Linked DNA regions of Herpetosiphon gulosus. The protein of the gene in region 1 interacts with the protein of each later gene in a pairwise test. Links are inferred from orthologs where the notes say so. Each region holds a gene or a part of one and is shown in the gene's direction. Other genes may lie near its edges.

Region 1 (3,244 bases):
TCATCTTTAATCCTATTGTTGGCTAGTCCCCCTCGTTACAATTGTGTACAACACAGATGGGGACAACAGCAATGACGCACGTAATCAAAATTAGCGGCTACGAAGTGGATCAAGCTGATTCATTGCAAACATTAATTAGTGCCTTAAGCAGCATCGACGATCAAGTGGTTTTAATTCATGGTGGTGGCAGCATTTTGCCGCGCGTCTTAAACGCTATTGGTGGCCCGAATCATCCGGCTGCTGCCGAAATTGCAGCCATGGCTTTGCGTGGCGGGATCAATCCGCGCTTGGTTGCTGCGCTGACGCAACATCATTTGCAAGCAATTGGCTTATGTGGCTCGGATTTGGAATTGATGTATTTGCTGCCCAAAAGCGATGAGCCAATTGTGCGCTTTGAGGTGTTGCACTATTTGCTAGAGCAGGCTTGGCTGCCAGTTTTAGCTCCATTGGCGATGGAAAGTGCCACAGGTGCAGTGAAATTGCTCAACGCTGATACGGCAGCCCAGATGATCGCCTCAGCATTGGCCGCTGATCAATTAACCTACATTGTGCAAACCCCAGGGGTTTATGCCAGTGGGCGACGAATTAGTGGCATTTCAGGGCGACAATGCGAACGCTACATCAAACAAGGCGCATTCGATGCCACCTATACCTCGGTTGTCAAAGCAGCCTCGTTAGCAGCCCCGAATGTCGGGCGGGTGCGCATCACCGATCTCAATGGCTTTTTGGATGGGGTTGAAACCGTAGTTGTAGCCTAGATTTCAGGGGTCAGGGACAGGGGTCAGCATAACCGAAACCGCGAGGGGCACGAAGGACACGAAGATTTGGCTCTAGGCTCTGGGCGTTTGGCTATCGAAATTATTGCAACCCCTCAAAACGTTTCGCTAGCCCAGAGCCTTCATCCCTCATCCATCATCCTTCATATTTTCTCGATAGGTCGCGAAATCGCTACCCAGCGAATGGACAGAGCGTGGTATGATGGGGCATAAAGATTCGTGTCCCTTGAGGAGGCTTCTCAATATGGCACTCATTACGCACGTTCGCGGTCGCGAAGTTCTCGATAGCCGAGGTAACCCGACCGTTGAAGTTGAAATCGGTTTGGAAGATGGCACGCTTGCCCGCGCAATTGTTCCTTCGGGCGCTTCAACTGGCGCACACGAAGCAGTCGAACTACGCGACGGCGACAAAAGCCGCTATGGCGGTAAAGGCGTGCTCAAAGCTGTAAAGCATGTCAATGAAGATATTGCTGAAGCCATCGAAGGCTTAGAGGCACTTGATCAAATTACCCTTGACAAGACCTTGATTGAGCTTGATGGCACTAAAAATAAAGGTAAACTTGGCGCTAATGCAATCTTAGGGGTTTCATTGGCCACAGCCAAAGCTGGTGCATTGTCAGTTGGTTTGCCACTCTATCGCTACCTTGGCGGGGTTTTCGGGCATACCTTGCCAGTCCCAATGATGAACATCTTGAATGGTGGCAAGCACGCCCAAGATAGCACCGACTTCCAAGAATTTATGGTGATGCCAGTTGGCGCTCCATCGTTCCGCGAAGCTTTGCGCTGGGGTGCGGAAATTTACCACACGCTCAAGAACGTACTGCACGACCGTGGTTTGGCCACCAATACTGGCGATGAAGGTGGTTTTGCGCCATCATTGCCATCAAACGAAGCTGCTCTCGAAGTGATCGTCGAAGCGATTCAAAAAGCTGGCTACACCCCAGGCAAAGATGTCATGTTGGCACTCGACCCAGCATGTAGCGAAATCTACGAAAATGGCATCTACAACTTGGCCCGCGAAGGCCGCAAGCTTAGCTCCGAAGAAATGGTGGGCTACTGGGAAAATCTGGTTAACAAATATCCAATCATTTCAATCGAAGACGGCTTGCACGAAGACGATTGGGGTGCTTGGTCGTTGTTGCGCCAACGCATCGGCGATCGCGTGCAGTTGGTCGGCGACGATTTGTTGGTAACCAACGTCGAACGGCTCAACCGTGCGATCAAAGAAAACTCAGCGAACAGTATTTTGATCAAGCTCAACCAAATTGGCACCTTGACCGAAACGCTTGATGCGATTCAAATGGCGCAACGTGCTGGTTGGACGGCGATCGTCAGCCACCGCTCAGGCGAAAGCGAAGACGTAACCGTAGCCGATTTGGTGGTTGCCACCAACGCTGGTCAAATCAAAACTGGTGCGCCAGCGCGAACCGACCGCGTAGCCAAATACAACCAATTGCTGCGAATCGAAGAAGAACTCGATAGCCAAGCAAAATTTGCTGGCTGGAGTGCCTTCGCCGTCAAACGCGGCTAATCGATACTGACCATTCAGGACACGCAACGGCGCGTGTCCGCTTGCTATTTTAGGGGGAGCAAGCATGGCCGATGATCGCAAAGCACTTGGGCGTTGGGGCGAACAATACGCCGCTGAGTATCTACAACAATTAGGCTATCAACTGATCGCCAGCGGTTGGCGTTGTCGTTGGGGTGAGATCGATCTGATCGCTTATGATCAGGCAACCTTGGTGATTATTGAAGTGCGCACCCGCCGAGGCACAGCCCATGGCAGCGCCGCTGAATCATTGACCCTCAAAAAACGCCATCGTTTAGCTCGTTTGCTCCAAGCTTATTTAGAAGCCCTCGATGCAGCCCAAACCCCATGGCTCGGCGATTACCGCATCGATGCCATCGCGATCACGCTCTCCCGTGGTCAACCCCAACTTGAGCATTTTCAAGCAATTTCGATAGAATAAGCAGCTATCAAGGAGTTTTCAATGACCCGTGAAGTTATCAGCACGTCTAATGCTCCCGCCGCAATTGGCCCCTACTCACAAGCAATCGCAATTGATGGATTGTTGTTCTGCTCAGGCCAAATTCCGCTTGACCCAGCAACCGGCCAAGTGATCGAGGGCGACGTGACGGCTCAAACCCGCCGCGTCATGGAAAATATTCGGGCCGTACTGACGGCAGCCAACACCAACTTTGAAAAAGTCGTTAAAACCACAATTTTCTTGGCTGATATGAACGACTTTGCAGCGGTCAATGCCGTGTATGGCGAATACTTCCCTGAAAACCCACCAGCTCGCTCGACCGTGCAAGTCGCTCGCCTGCCTCGCGATGTGCAGGTTGAAGTTGAAGTTATTGTGCTGCGCTAAATCAGGTTTCCCTCACCCCCTAGCCCCCTCTCCCGCCTAGCAGGCGAAGGGGAATTGACTTATTAATCATCCTGAATCATGGAAAACCACAAAACT
Region 2 (3,207 bases), on another replicon or contig:
CTAGCACTGCCAGCGAGGTCAAGGCATCGATTTGGGCATGCTTACCATCAGCAATCAACGCCGCTGAATTAATTTTTTTGCCTGTTCGAATTTCAAGATAGGCTACCGCATAATTGCCAAAAAAGCCGATAATAGCCGCCGCTATAACCCATGGCAATTGGGTAATTTGGGTTGGATTGAGCAATTTTTGCCATGCTTCAATGCCAATATAGATTGCACTAATTGCCATTGAAGCCACAATCGCCAAGCCAGCAAGATCTTCGGCACGGCCAAAGCCATAGCGATAGCGACTAGTTGCGGCACGACGTGCTAGCATAAATGCCACCAACAGGGGCAACGTATTCAAGGCATCACCAAAATTGTGGACGGTATCACCCAACAGCGCCACACTGCCACTCAACCAGTAAATTACCACCTGAATAACCGTTGTTAGCCCTAATAGCAACAGCGACCACCAAATTGTCCGAATCCCTAGGTGGCTAGCTGAGCCAGTTAAGGCAACAACCTTAGCCGTATCATGATCATGGTCGTGGTTAAAGCCTGGTAAGTGCAAGGCCTCACCTAATGAGCGCCACCAACTTGATCCATGCTGATGATCGTGATCATGATGATGGTGCTGAGTTATTGCCTGATTCATAGATCGATCCTTAATTTCATATCTCTATATCTGTACAATCATCAAGATATACTATTTCAAGAGCCTTGTCAATCCATACCATGGTCAATGGCTAGCGGGATGGCACTATGGTAGAGTTGAAGTAGTTAATAACAAGGAATGCGCCATGCCAGAAATTCATCCATTGCAAACAACCAATCAACTGCCGTCCACTGCTCTGCATGCCGTAGTAGCAATGTTCAAGGCGCTCAGCGACCCAACTCGTGCTCAATTAATCTATGTGCTGACCCATCGTACCTGCACCGTCAACGAATTAAGCAGCTATGTTGAGGTTTCAGCTTCAACCGTCTCGCATCATTTGGCGAAATTGCGCGATTTAAAATTGGTGCGTACCCAGCGGGTTGGCACCCAAATTTATTACACAATTGATGATGATCATGTAGCGGGAGTATTTCGCGAGGCGCTCTACCATCTCGATCATGTGGCTGCCCAAAGTTATGGCGCACTCGCCAACAACTTTGAGCAGAAAGAGCCAAATCAATGAACCTTCGCTTCCAAGCAAAGATTGAATTTTAATTGTTCTGCTGACTAACCATCACAGGATTTATGCTTTAATAGGGGTGCATAGTTAAACACAACGAGGAGTTTTATGCCAATCGGATACCATGCTGGACGCGCTATCGAACTGACCCCATCGATTTTATCGGCTAATTTTGCCAACCTTGGAGCCGATGTCCAAGCTGCCGATCAAGTCGGTTGTAGCTGGATTCAGGTCGATGTGATGGATGGCCATTTTGTACCCAACCTAACCTTTGGACCACCCGTGATTCAGGCAATTCGGCCTTATTTCAAAGGCACATTGGATGTCCATTTGATGGTCAGCAATCCCGATGCACTGCTCGAAGAATATGCCAAGGCTGGAGCCAACCATATCACAGTGCATCAAGAAGCCAGTGTGCATCTCCATCGCACAATTCAGCGTATCCACGAGTTTGGTTGTACTGCTGGCGTGGCGCTCAATCCAGCAACGCCAGTCAGCAGCCTCGAAGATATCATTCACGATCTCGATTTGGTGCTGATTATGTCGGTCAACCCTGGTTTTGGTGGTCAGAGCTTTATCGAACGCAGCTTGACCAAAATCGCTGCCGTGCGAAGTTTACTCGATCAGCGTCACCATGAAGCGGTAATTCAGGTTGATGGAGGGGTTAAACCCAGCAATATCGCCAGCATCGTCCAGGCAGGCGCGACTAACCTGATTGCAGGCTCGGCTTTTTACTCGCCAACCATCACCCCCCACCAAGCGTGGGATGCCTTTGTCGCCGCTTTAGCATGACTTAAGTCACCCACGAAATCACCCATGATAGGGAATGTCAATCTAGGAGCAATGGCCTATACTCGGTGTCATCTCCTTCTCCTCTCTTCTCTCGCTAGAACCCCGCAACTGCGGGGTTTTGGCGTTAATTGGCTTTTTTTTAAATGCGGTGCTGGCAGGTTGGTAAAGTCCCACGTTTACCAACCTGCCAACTGCCCTGATGCTTCCAAACCACAGGAGCGCCGCAATGAGAGTGTGTAGGCTTAATATAGCAACTAGCAGTTCCAAGGGTCGTTCCAAGCAGGTAGTATTCTGGTTCCAAGTTGAAGCTTGATCCACGAAGAGCACGAAGGTTAGGTTTTTAGCCACAGATTGCACGAATTGCACGAATGGTTTCATCCCAAATCGCTTATCCCACATCCCACATCCCTCATCCCTTTGACTTTTGTCTGCTGATTTTTGATAATAGCATTACACCTAGCATGTCAAGGAGGACAGGATGCTGCACGGGAAAGTTGCGATTGTTACCGGCGGAGCAATTGGAATCGGGGCGGCGACGGCTCATTTGTTAGCCAAACAAGGCGCAACGATGATCATTGGCGATATTAATCAGCAAGCTGGATTAGCAACGGTTGAGCAAATTCGTAGCAATGCAGGCCAAGCCTATTTTCGCCATTGCGATGTTAGCCACGAAGCCGATATTCAGGCCTTAGTGCAATTTGCACTCGATCATGGCGGCTTGGATATTATGATCAACAATGCTGGCATTGGTGGACAGCCCGCACCATTACACTTAACCGAGAATCACAATTGGCAACGCGTGTTAGAAATCGACTTAACTGGCGTATTTTGGGGTCAAAAATATGCCAGCCAAGCCATGCTGGCGGGTGGCAAAGGTGGCGCGATTGTCAATGTCGCCTCGATTGCTGGAGTGGCTGGCTCACCCAACCTTGGACCCTATGGCGTGGCCAAAGCAGGCGTAATCCAAATGAGCAAAACTGGCGCGATTGAACTAGCTCCCGCTGGCATTCGGATCAATGCAGTTTGCCCAGGCTGGACGGAAACCGCCATTTTGGATGGATTCGAGCCAAGCATTCAAGAACGGCTGATTCGCTCGATTCCGCTCAAGCGCATGGGCACGCCTCACGAAATCGCCGAACTGATCGTCTTTTTGGCCTCACCAGCGGCTAGTTTCATCACTGGAGCTGAGTACATTATTGATGGTGGGATTACCAGCATGTAGCTCAATTTGTGGAGAAAGAGGCTTGTGTGACTGAAT

The links.
Region 2: the proteins of eno (region 1) and rpe interact in binary tests that used the Escherichia coli proteins (3 or more experiments, as listed by UniProt). The link is inferred for Herpetosiphon gulosus from one-to-one orthologs.

What each region holds. Positions count from the first base shown.
Region 1 is NZ_BAABRU010000013.1:182,151-185,394, reverse strand. What follows is about bases 249-3,163. They hold eno (phosphopyruvate hydratase), read left to right. Parts: upstream 249-1,020; coding sequence 1,021-2,307; downstream 2,308-3,163. Other genes in these bases: ABEB26_RS18165 (RidA family protein), read left to right, coding at 2,768-3,148; ABEB26_RS18170 (YraN family protein), read left to right, coding at 2,372-2,746; ABEB26_RS18180 (amino acid kinase family protein), read left to right, coding at 249-758. Outside these bases: more of ABEB26_RS18180, read left to right, coding at 72-248. UniProt on the Escherichia coli protein: Catalyzes the reversible conversion of 2-phosphoglycerate (2-PG) into phosphoenolpyruvate (PEP). It is essential for the degradation of carbohydrates via glycolysis.
Region 2 is NZ_BAABRU010000003.1:15,527-18,733, forward strand. What follows is about bases 230-3,107. They hold rpe (ribulose-phosphate 3-epimerase), read left to right. Parts: upstream 230-1,265; coding sequence 1,266-1,949; downstream 1,950-3,107. Other genes in these bases: ABEB26_RS04040 (cation diffusion facilitator family transporter), read right to left, coding at 230-637; ABEB26_RS04045 (ArsR/SmtB family transcription factor), read left to right, coding at 783-1,160; ABEB26_RS04055 (SDR family NAD(P)-dependent oxidoreductase), read left to right, coding at 2,428-3,107. In the rest of the region: more of ABEB26_RS04040, read right to left, coding at 1-229; more of ABEB26_RS04055, read left to right, coding at 3,108-3,171; ABEB26_RS04060 (alpha/beta hydrolase), read left to right, coding at 3,198-3,207. UniProt on the Escherichia coli protein: Catalyzes the reversible epimerization of D-ribulose 5-phosphate to D-xylulose 5-phosphate.